One region of the Streptomyces sp. NPDC029292 genome, then DNA from elsewhere that is predicted to be linked to it. Evidence: predicted binding sites of a transcription regulator. Region 1 holds the regulator's gene; the other holds the start of a gene.

The links. The regulator HrcA, encoded in region 1, represses chaperone genes, less so after heat shock. The targets are predictions, from matches to a motif close to TTNGCACTCNGNNNNNCNGAGTGCNAA.
Region 2: groL (chaperonin GroEL) is a predicted target of HrcA. The motif match lies at 1,520-1,546, and genes of this name have one in related genera.

The regions. Positions count from the first base shown of each region.
Region 1 covers NZ_JBVHXR010000004.1:236,429-242,195, reverse strand. Annotated here, with positions in the region: gene ACZ4WS_RS12200 (16S rRNA (uracil(1498)-N(3))-methyltransferase) at 1-710, opposite strand, end outside; gene ACZ4WS_RS12195 (nitronate monooxygenase) at 707-1,798, opposite strand; gene dnaJ (molecular chaperone DnaJ) at 2,023-3,159, opposite strand; gene hrcA (heat-inducible transcriptional repressor HrcA) at 3,160-4,176, opposite strand; gene ACZ4WS_RS12180 (MBL fold metallo-hydrolase) at 4,338-5,075, shown strand; gene ACZ4WS_RS12175 (DUF3097 domain-containing protein) at 5,121-5,767, shown strand, end outside.
Region 2 covers NZ_JBVHXR010000022.1:164,952-170,718, reverse strand. Annotated here, with positions in the region: gene thrC (threonine synthase) at 1-383, shown strand, start outside; gene ACZ4WS_RS38010 (MoaD/ThiS family protein) at 380-655, shown strand; gene ACZ4WS_RS38005 (cold-shock protein) at 1,115-1,318, shown strand; gene groL (chaperonin GroEL) at 1,672-3,294, shown strand; gene ACZ4WS_RS37995 (NADH:flavin oxidoreductase) at 3,551-4,675, shown strand; gene ACZ4WS_RS37990 (hypothetical protein) at 4,897-5,364, opposite strand; gene ACZ4WS_RS37985 (DUF397 domain-containing protein) at 5,361-5,585, opposite strand; gene ACZ4WS_RS37980 (helix-turn-helix domain-containing protein) at 5,566-5,767, opposite strand, start outside.

The sequences.
Region 1 (5,767 bases):
GCCACGGTCCCGGCGGTCGATGTGCGCAGCACGGTACGCCCCAGGTGGAACGTCCTCGCACCCGCACCGGTGAAGAGCTCGACCTCCTCGGGGGAGATCCCGCCTTCGGGACCGACGACCAGCACGATCTCCCCGGAGGAGGGGAGTTCGGCCGTCGCGAACGGCTCGGTCCCTAGTTCGGTGTCCTCGTGCAGCACCGCCGCCAGATCGGCTTTGGCGAGAAGTGCGGCAACCTGCTTGGTCGTCATCGCGTCCGCGACCTCCGGGAAGCGCACCCGGCGGGACTGCTTGCCCGCCTCGCGCGCCGTCGCCCGCCACTTGGCGAGCGCCTTCAGGCCCCGGTCGCCCTTCCACTGGGTGATGCAGCGGGAGGCCGCCCAGGGGACGATCGCGTCCACGCCGGTCTCGGTCATGGTCTCGACGGCGAGTTCGCCGCGGTCGCCCTTGGGGAGGGCCTGGACGACGGTGATGCGCGGCTCTTCCGCCGGCTCCTCGGACACCGAGTCCATGTGGACGATCAGCCGGTCCTTGCCCTCGGTGCCGGTCACCACGCAGTCCGCCCAGCGCCCGGCACCGTCGGTGAGGATGATGTCCTCGCCGGGCCGCAGGCGCTTCACGGAGACGGCGTGCCGCCCCTCGGGGCCGTCGAGGACGTAGCGTCCACCGCCGCCCGCGTCGAAGTGCTCGACCACGAACACCGGCGCGGTCATCGGCCCGCACCCCCGTCATCTTCCCGGGACGCCGACAACGCTGTCTCCGCGGCGGCGAGTTCGGCGTTCAGCACGTCCACGAGCTGCCCCGCGGGCAGCTCGCGCGCCATGCGATGGCCCTGTCCGGCCCACAGCGCCATGCCCTGCGCGTCGCCCGCCTTGGCCGCCGCCTTGCGCAGCGGCGAGGTGAGGTGGTGGATCTCGGGGTACGCGGCCGGCGCGTACGGGCCGTGCTCGCGCAGGAAACGGTTGACCAGTCCGCGCGCCGGGCGCCCGGAGAACGCGCGCGTCAGCTCCGTCCGTACGAAGAGGGGGTTGGTCAGCGCCTGCTTGTGCACGGCGTTGGCGCCGGACTCGGGGGTGGCGAGGAACGCCGTGCCGAGCTGGGCCGCGCTCGCGCCCGCCGCGAGCACCGCGGCGATCTGGCTGCCGCGCATGATGCCGCCGGCCGCGATGATCGGGATCTGCACGGTCTCGCGCACCTGCGCGATCAGTGAGAGCAGCCCGATACCCGTACCGTCCGTCTCCGGGTTGTCGCGGTGGGTGCCCTGGTGGCCGCCCGCCTCGACGCCCTGTACGACGACCGCGGCGGCGCCCGCCCGCTGCACGGCCAGCGCCTCCTCCGCCGTGGTCGCGGTGACCACGGTCAGCGTGCCGGCCCGGGCGAGGAACTCCAGGACGTCGGCGGTGGGGCAGCCGAAGTGGAAGGAGACCACCGGCACCGGGTTGTCGAAGAGGACCGCGAGCTTGGCGTCGTAGCCGTCGTCGCGGCCGCTGTCGGGGTCGCCGAGCTCGGTCTCGTACCAGGCGGCCTCACCGGCGAGCTGGTTGGCGTAGACCTCGACGGCGGCCTTGTCCGCGTACTCCGGCTGCGGCATGAAGAGGTTCACGCCGAAGGGCCGTCCCGTGAGCCCGCGCAGCTGCTTGATCTCCTGGTACATACCGTCGGCGGTCTTGTACCCGGCGGCGAGGAACCCGAGCCCGCCGGCCTCGGACACGGCGGCCGCGAGGTGCGGGACGGAGACGCCGCCCGCCATGGGGGCCTGCACGATCGGATGAGGGAAGAGATCGGTCAGTGCGGAGGACATGACGGCATGTTGTCACGTCCTCCGATCAAGTCCGAATCGGGCCTTCCGCCTGGCATAGGCCACCCGCACCGTCCGGTCCCGGCCGACATTCTTCAGCCCGTCCGGCGTTTGAGGACGAGGCCGTTCAGGCCGATAAGGGGGTCTGGCGGCGGAGCCCCAGGGACGGGAAGGGCAGGGGCGGCGGGGGCGAGAAAAGCCCGTCACCGCCCCCGCCGGAAACCCCGTCAGCGACCGTTGAACGCGTCCTTCAACCGCGAGAACAGCCCCTGCTGACCCGGCTGGAACTGCCCGATAGGCCGCTCCTCACCGCGCAGCACGGCCAGCTCCCGCAGCAACCGCTCCTGCTCGGGATCGAGCTTGGTCGGAGTGGTGACCTCGACATGCACGATGAGGTCACCGCGCCCGCCGCCCCGCAGATGCGTGACGCCCCGCCCGTGCAGCGGAATCGACTGCCCGGACTGCGTGCCGGGGCGGATGTCGACCTCCTCCAGCCCGTCGAGAGTCTCCAGCGGAACCTTGGTGCCGAGCGACGCCGCGGTCATCGGAATGGTGACCGTGCAGTGCAGATCGTCCCCGCGCCGCTGGAACACGGCGTGCGGCAGCTCGTGGATCTCGACGTAGAGGTCACCGGCGGGACCACCACCGGGCCCGACCTCGCCCTCGCCCGCGAGCTGGATCCGCGTGCCGTTGTCGACACCGGCCGGGATCTTCACGGTCAGGGTGCGACGCGAGCGCACCCGCCCGTCGCCCGCGCACTCCGGGCACGGGGTCGGGACGACGGTCCCGAAGCCCTGGCACTGCGGGCAGGGACGGGACGTCATGACCTGGCCCAGGAAGGACCGCGTCACCTGGGACACCTCACCCCGCCCGCGACACATGTCGCAGGTCTGGGCCGAGGTCCCCGGCGCCGCGCCTTCACCGTTGCAGGTGGCGCAGACGACGGCCGTGTCGACCTGGATGTCCTTCGTCGTGCCGAAGGCTGCCTCGTCCAGCTCGATCTCGAGCCGGATCATGGCGTCCTGGCCACGCCGCGTACGCGACCGGGGGCCGCGCTGCGACGCCGTACCGAAGAAGGCGTCCATGATGTCCGAGAAGTTCCCGAAGCCACCCGCACCGAAGCCGCCCGCGCCGCCGCCGCCCGACTGGGACAGCGGGTCACCGCCGAGGTCGTAGACCTGCTTCTTCTGCGGGTCCGACAACACCTCGTACGCGGCGTTGATCTCCTTGAACCGCTCCTGCGTCTTCGGATCGGGATTGACGTCCGGGTGCAGCTCGCGCGCGAGCCTCCGGAACGCCTTCTTGATCTCGTCCTGGGACGCGTCGCGGCGCACGCCGAGTACGGCGTAGTAGTCCGTGGCCACTTACGACTCCGCCAGGATCTGTCCGACGTACCGTGCCACCGCTCGTACCGCTCCCATCGTTCCCGGATAGTCCATGCGTGTCGGTCCGACCACGCCGAGCTTGGCTACTGCCTCGCCGCCCGAACCGTAGCCGACCGAGACCACGGACGTGGAGTTGAGTCCCTCATACGCGTTCTCATGACCGATCCGTACGGTCATGCCCGAATCCCCGGCCTCACCAAGCAACTTGAGGAGCACGACCTGCTCCTCCAGCGCTTCGAGTACGGGCCGGATCGTGAGAGGGAAGTCATGTCCGAAACGGGTGAGATTGGCGGTGCCGCCGATCATCAGCCGTTCCTCGGTCTCTTCGACGAGTGTCTCCAGGAGGGTGGAGAGCACCGTCGCGACCGTACCGCGGTCCTCCGCCTCGAAGGCGTCCGGCAGGTCCTGCACCAGTTGCGGGACGTCCGCGAAACGGCGACCCGCGACCCGGCTGTTCAGCCGGGCCCGCAGATCCGCCAGCGACGTCTCACCGAACGGCGCCGGGCAGTCGATCATGCGCTGCTCGACCCGGCCGGTGTCCGTGATCAGTACCAGCATCACACGGGCCGGAGCCATGGACAGCAGCTCCACGTGCCGCACCGTCGAGCGCGTGAGTGACGGGTACTGCACGACGGCGACCTGCCGGGTGAGCTGCGCGAGCAGCCGTACGGTCCGCCCGACGACGTCGTCGAGGTCGACGGCACCGTCGAGGAAGTTCTGGATGGCCCGCCGCTCGGGCGCGGTCATCGGTTTGACGCCCGCGAGCTTGTCGACGAAGAGCCGGTAGCCCTTGTCGGTGGGGATGCGTCCGGCGCTGGTGTGCGGCTGGGCGATGTAGCCCTCGTCCTCCAGCGCGGCCATGTCGTTGCGGACCGTCGCCGGGGAGACCCCGAGGCGGTGCCGCTCGGTGAGCGCCTTGGAACCGACCGGCTCCTCGGTGCCCACGTAGTCCTGGACGATGGCGCGCAGCACTTCGAGCCTGCGTTCACTGAGCATCGCGCACACCTCCAGAAGTCTTCCCCGTGGCCTTCGGCCTGGCACTCAGCGCATGTGAGTGCCAGCGTTCCCCGGCCCAGTGTACGGCGGTGAGGTACGACCCCGGCAAGGGCGGGCCTGCGATGTCGTGCCCGGCACACTCCCACGGCTAGCGTCTCCGTATGAGCGTGACTTGGGAAGAGCTGGGGTGGGAAAGGCTGGCGCCCCGGGTCGGACGGCGACGGCTTCCGGTCTGGGACTGCACGGCCGGGCTCGTGGTGGGCGAGGGGGCGGCGCTCATGATCGACGCGGGGTCGAGCCTCGGGGAGGGCGCGCGCCTGCGTACGGAGGCGCGGCGACTGCTCGGCACGGACCGCCGGGTGACGCATCTCGCACTCACGCACCCCCACTTCGACCACGTCTTCGGCGCGGCGGCGTTCGCGGGCGTGGAGGTGTTCGGGGCGGTCGGCCTGGACACGGTCTTCGCGCACGACCGCGAGGAGCTGCGCACGGACGCCGTACGCAACGGTCTCGATCCGCGCTCTGCGGCGGAGGCGGCGGACCTCCTGGTCCACCCCCGCCACCTGGTGTCCGGCGAGTGGACCCTCGACCTGGGCGGCGGCGTACAGGTCCTGCTCGCGAACGTGGGCCCCGGCCACACCGCCCACGACCTGGTGGTCCTGGTCCCCGGATCGCCGTCGTCACCGGAGACCGTCTTCTGCGGCGACCTGGTGGAGGAGTCGGGCGAGCCCCAGGCCGGCCCCGACGCCGTCCCCTCGCACTGGCCGGCGGCGCTGGACCGGCTGCTCGACCTGGGCGGGGAGGACGCGGTGTACGTGCCGGGACACGGGGGCGTGGTGAATGCGGCCTTTGTCCGGGCTCAGCGGGACGCGCTGGCGACCCGCTTCGGCGTGTCGTAGGAGGTCGTACGGCGGCACGGCCGGGCTTCTCCTATCGTCATCCGAATGCGCCAGTACTCTCCGGACCTGACCCCGCCGTGGAAGAAGCCCCAGTCCGTGCCCGAGGTCCCCGCGGACCCGGGTCTGGTGGTCGAGGAGCCGGGCACCGGCTTCTGCGGCGCGGTGATCCGCTGCGAGGCGGGCACGGTGACGCTGGAGGACCGCTTCGGCAAGCACCGGGTGTTCCCGCTGGAGCCGCGCGGCTTCCTTCTGGAGGGGAGGGTGGTGACGCTGGTCCGCCCGTCCTCGGCTCCCGCCCGCCCCACCCGCACGGCCTCCGGTTCGGTCGCCGTCCCCGGCGCGCGGGCCCGGGTGGCCCGTGCCGGACGCATCTACGTCGAGGGCCGCCACGACGCCGAACTGGTCGAACGCGTCTGGGGCGACGATCTCCGCATCGAGGGCGTCGTCGTCGAGTACCTGGAGGGCATCGACGACCTCCCCGCGATCGTCGCGGACTTCGCCCCGGGCCCGGACGCCCGCCTCGGCGTCCTCGTCGACCACCTGGTCCCCGGCACGAAGGAGTCCCGCATCGCGGAGTCGGTCACCAGCGAGCACGCGCTGGTGGTGGGCCACCCGTACATCGACGTCTGGGAGGCGGTGAAGCCGTCGTCCGTGGGCATCGCGGGATGGCCCCGCGTCCCCCGCGGTCAGGA
Region 2 (5,767 bases), on a different contig from region 1:
CCGGGCACGACGTCGTACGGCCGCAGAAGCCGAACACCATCGCCAAGTCGCTCGCCATCGGCAACCCGGCCGACGGGCCGTACGTGCTGGACATCGCGCGGCGTACCGGCGGTGCGGTGGAGGATGTGAACGACGAGCAGGTCGTCGACGCGATCAAGCTGCTCGCGCGGACGGAGGGCATCTTCGCCGAGACGGCGGGTGGCGTGACGGTCGGTGTGACCAAGAAGCTGATCGAGAACGGTCTCCTAGACCCGACCCTGACGACGGTCGTCCTCAACACCGGTGACGGCCTCAAGACCCTCGACGCGGTGGCCGGCACCGGCCTGACCGCGACCATCCGCCCGAACCTGGACTCCTTCCGAGAGGCTGGCCTCGCATCATGAGCGTCAACGTCCGCATCCCCACCATCCTGCGCACCTACACCGGCGGCAAGGCCGAGGTGACGGCCGAGGGCGCGACCCTCGCCGAGGTCATCACCGACCTGGAGAAGAACCACACGGGCATCGCCGCGCGCGTCCTGGACGACCAGGGCAAGCTGCGCCGCTTCGTCAACGTGTACGTGAACGACGACGATGTCCGCTTCGAGCAGGGCCTGGAGACGGCGACGCCGGACGGCGCGGGCGTCTCGATCATCCCCGCCGTCGCCGGAGGCTGACCGTCACGCACGGTGAGATTGTTACCGTAGGTAACGTAAATCACCGGGAGTTCATCGAATTGCCCCCTCCGCGAGAGAAACGGAGGGGGCAATTCTGCATGGTTGAGCACGGTACAGTTGGGGAACCTGCTTCGCTGTTTATGCCAGTTCCATGCCGGGTGCATATGAGCCTCTGCTCGACGCCCGACAAGAAGCAGCCAAAGTGCCCCGCTTTTTTGAGCCGTTTATGGCATATACGGGGCCCGACTTGCCCTGGATCCTTGCGAATTCTCCGCATATTACCGATCGGCCGTGCCCAGAATTCTCGTCCGATTGACCTGTTGCAGACGGCAGTTGGACAGATACATTCAGCCGCGGTCGACGCGTTCCGGCGCACACCCCCAACCGTTGGGGGGTGAGGTCTGACCCGGATCCACGAAGTGTGGATCTGTGCAAGGGCCAGTAATAGGGGAGTTAGGCATGGCTCAGGGCACCGTCAAGTGGTTCAACGCGGAGAAGGGGTACGGCTTCATCGCGGTCGACGGTGGTGCGGACGTCTTCGTGCACTACAGCGCGATTCAGATGGACGGCTACCGCACCCTTGAAGAGGGTCAGCGAGTGGAGTTCGAGATCTCGCAGGGCCAGAAGGGTCCGCAGGCGGACATGGTCAAGCTCGCCGTCTGATCTCGGCGCGATCGGCCACCGACGCACTCACGCCGAGGGGCCCGCATCCCATCTGGGATGCGGGCCCCTCGTGCGTTCCGGGAGTCCGCCCTCGTTCGTGAGAGGCGCTTGCGCCCGCCCGTCACCCGACCACCACCCCGCAACGAGCCCGCTTCGCGGGCGCACCTTGCACTCGACGGGGTCGAGTGCTAATCATTGGCGTTAGCACTCTCCCAGTGAGAGTGACAGAACTTGGATCGGGCCAGTGAGGTCCGCAGGCCGGTGGGGCAAGGAACCACAAGGGCTGCAGGCCGTCCGTCGCGGGCGCGGGCGCGATCCGGAGCAATCCACCCCGTCCGGGAGGACCACTTCACATGGCCAAGATCATCGCGTTCGACGAGGAGGCACGGCGCGGTCTCGAGCGCGGGATGAACCAGCTCGCCGACGCCGTCAAGGTCACCCTTGGCCCCAAGGGCCGCAACGTCGTCCTCGAGAAGAAGTGGGGCGCCCCCACGATCACCAACGATGGTGTTTCCATCGCCAAGGAGATCGAGCTCGAGGACCCGTACGAGAAGATCGGCGCCGAGCTGGTCAAGGAAGTCGCCAAGAAGACGGACGACGTCGCCGGTGACGGTACGACCACGGCGACCGTTCTCGCCCAGGCGCTGGTCCGCGAGGGCCTTCGCAACGTGGCCGCGGGTGCCAACCCGATGGCCCTCAAGCGCGGTATCGAGAAGGCCGTCGAGGCCGTCTCCGGTGCCCTCCTTGAGCAGGCGAAGGATGTCGAGACCAAGGAGCAGATCGCTTCGACGGCCTCCATCTCCGCCGCCGACACCCAGATCGGCGAGCTCATCGCCGAGGCCATGGACAAGGTCGGCAAGGAAGGCGTCATCACCGTCGAGGAGTCCCAGACCTTCGGTCTGGAGCTGGAGCTCACCGAGGGTATGCGCTTCGACAAGGGCTACATCTCGGCGTACTTCGCCACCGACATGGAGCGTATGGAGGCCGTCCTCGACGACCCGTACATCCTGATCGCCAACTCCAAGATCGCCAACGTCAAGGACCTGCTCCCGCTCCTCGAGAAGGTCATGCAGTCGGGCAAGCCGCTGCTGATCATCGCCGAGGACGTCGAGGGCGAGGCCCTGTCGACCCTGGTGGTCAACAAGATCCGTGGCACCTTCAAGTCCGTCGCCGTCAAGGCCCCGGGCTTCGGTGACCGCCGCAAGGCCATGCTCGGCGACATCGCCATCCTCACGGGCGGCGAGGTCATCTCCGAGGAGGTCGGCCTCAAGCTGGAGAACGCCGGGATCGACCTGCTCGGTCGCGCCCGCAAGGTCGTCATCACCAAGGACGAGACCACGATCGTCGACGGCTCGGGCTCGGCGGACCAGGTTGCCGGTCGCGTCAACCAGATCCGTGCCGAGATCGAGAACTCCGACTCGGACTACGACCGCGAGAAGCTCCAGGAGCGCCTGGCGAAGCTGGCCGGCGGCGTGGCCGTCATCAAGGCCGGTGCCGCCACCGAGGTCGAGCTCAAGGAGCGCAAGCACCGCATCGAGGACGCCGTTCGCAACGCGAAGGCGGCCGTCGAGGAGGGCATCGTCGCCGGTGGTGGCGTGGCCCTCATCCAGGCCTCCGCGGTCTTCGAGAAGCTGGAGCTCGAGGGTGACGAGGCGACCGGCGCCAACGCCGTGCGTCTCGCCCTGGAGGCCCCGCTCAAGCAGATCGCCGTCAACGGTGGTCTCGAGGGTGGCGTCGTCGTCGAGAAGGTCCGCAACCTGCCCATCGGTCACGGCCTGAACGCCGCCACCGGTGAGTACGTGGACATGATCGCCGAGGGCATCATCGACCCGGCGAAGGTCACGCGCTCTGCCCTGCAGAACGCCGCGTCCATCGCCGCGCTGTTCCTCACCACCGAGGCCGTCATCGCCGACAAGCCGGAGAAGGCCGGGGCTGCTGCTCCGGGCGGCATGCCGGGCGGTGACATGGACTTCTGATCGACCTCTGGTTGATCACTGTCCTGACGTTCCGAGGGCGGTACCCCTTCTCTCAAGGGGTGCCGCCCTCGGGCGTTTTCGGGGATCTTCCCGGTGTGGGTGGCCGGGATCACAGGGGCCTCCGGTCATGCGGCGGAATGCGGTGAGGGACGGGTCGGTTGACGCTCACGGACGGTTGATGCACATGCACATACCGCCTGGAATCCCCCGTCTGTATCTGCTCGATGTCTGACCGACCTCTCCGAGGAGCCCCCACGTGACGCTTGACGCCTCCGCCTCCCGCGCGGCCGAGATCCTCTCCCGCCCCGTATCCCTGGGCGGCCTGACCGTCCCGAACCGGATCGTCATGGCGCCGATGACCCGGCAGTTCTCCCCGGGCGGCGTCCCCGGCGAGGACGTGGTCGGCTACTACGCCCGCCGCGCCGCCGCGGGCGTCGGCCTGATCGTCACCGAGGGCACGTATGTGGGCCACGACTCGGCCGGGCAGAGCGACCGCATCCCGCGTTTCCACGGCGAGGAGCAGCTCGCGGGCTGGGCGAAGGTCGCCGAGGCCGTGCACGCGGCGGGCGGGAAGATCGTGCCGCAGCTGTGGCACATCGGCATGGTGCGCGAGGCGGGCCAGCCGCCGTTCGCCGAGGCCCCCGCGGTCGGCCCCTCCGGCCTGCGCATCGGCGCCACCGAGGCCACCGGCAAGGCCATGACCCAGGCCGACCTGGACGACGTCATCGCGGCGTTCGCCGAGGCCGCGGCCGCCGCCGAGCGCATCGGCTTCGACGGTGTCGAACTGCACGGCGCCCACGGCTACCTGCTCGACCAGTTCCTGTGGTCCGGCACCAACCGCCGCACGGACGCGTACGGCGGTGACCTGGTGGCCCGTACGAAGTTCGCGACGGAGATCGTCGCCGCGGTGCGCGCCGCGGTCTCCCCGGACTTCCCGATCCTCTTCCGCTACTCGCAGTGGAAGCAGGAGGCGTACGACGCCCGGCTCGCCGAGACGCCGGAGGAGCTGGAGGCGATCCTGGCCCCGCTCGCCGCGGCCGGAGTGGACGCCTTCCACGCCTCCACGCGCCGCTACTGGCTGCCGGAGTTCGAGGGCTCCGACCTCAATCTGGCGGGCTGGACGAAGAAGCTCACCGGCAAGCCCACCATCACCGTCGGCTCGGTCGGCCTGGACGGCGACTTCATCAAGGGCTTCATGGGCGAAGGCGCCCCGGTGGCGGGCCTCGACAACCTCCTGGACCGCCTGGAGCGCGACGAGTTCGACCTCGTCGCCGTCGGCCGCGCCCTGCTCCAGGACCCGGAGTGGGCCGCCAAGGTCCTCGACGGCCGCTTCGGTGAGCTGGGGGCGTACGACCCGAAGGCGCTGAGCACGCTCAGCTGAGCCGAGCGGACTTTCGTTTCGCCCGAGGGCGGCACTCCTTCCGGCTTCCGGCTTCCGGAAGGAGTGTCGCCCTCGGGCGTTGGATCGCCAACTTCCTGGATCACGGCCCGAGTTGATGCGGGCGGTGAGCCGGTCCTCGGCCTGGGCATCGACTCGCGCGAACTCCGTGATCTTAAGATGGACTTGCTCGTCGGCTGACCCGCGTCGTCAACCTCAGGCCATCAGCAGCTGCCGTCGGTGACGTCGATGGAGAGCTTCGCGTTCGCCTTCGTCTCGTCGAACTGCATCGCGATGACGTGCATGCAGAACTTCGCGTCCGTTCCGTCACCGGTGATCGTGTAGTCGTACGGGCCTGTGGAGACGCCGACTCCGTACGACGGTCCCTTTCCGGTCTGTTCCACGGCGCCCTTGATGGCCTCGCCATAGCCCAGATACGCGTCGGTGTACTGCGGTTCCTTCTCCAGGTCCCGCGCCGCTTGATGCACCGCCGAGCGCAGCTCGCCCTCACTCCAGCTGGAGTTCGGGTGTGGCGAGCTTGCCCGGAGGTAGTACATGCCGCCCGCCGCGAAGAGCAGTGAGCCGATGATCAGGGCGAGGCCCAGGGGGTTGTTCGGGTTGTAGACGTACCGGTTCGTGCCCCACTTGCTTCTGACGAAGACCGGTTCGTCGTCACGGGGGCCGCCGCTCAATGCGCCGCCTGGGCTGTGTCCTTGACGTCCGCGATGAACACGGACCAAGCCTCTGCCCGGAACGTGAGCTTCGGGCCGAGGGGGTTTTTGGAGTCGCGGACCGGGACGAGAGAGGGATAGCCGTCGGCCACTTCGAGGCAGTTGCCGCCCTCGCCGCCGCTGTAGCTGGACTTGTACCAGGTGGCAGTGCTCAGGTCGTACTCACGGGTGCTGTTCTCCATGCTCGTAATCCTGCGCCACTGACTCGATCAGGGCCAGGGAATCCTGAGGCGAAAGTGCAGCCGCCTGGAGGAGGTTGAACGTCAGGGTGTGGCGGGCGACGGTGGCCGGGTCGTCGAGCAGCTTGCCCATGTCCGGGCCCTCGACGAAGGAGAGCGGAGGCGCGTCCTCGAACTCCATGAGT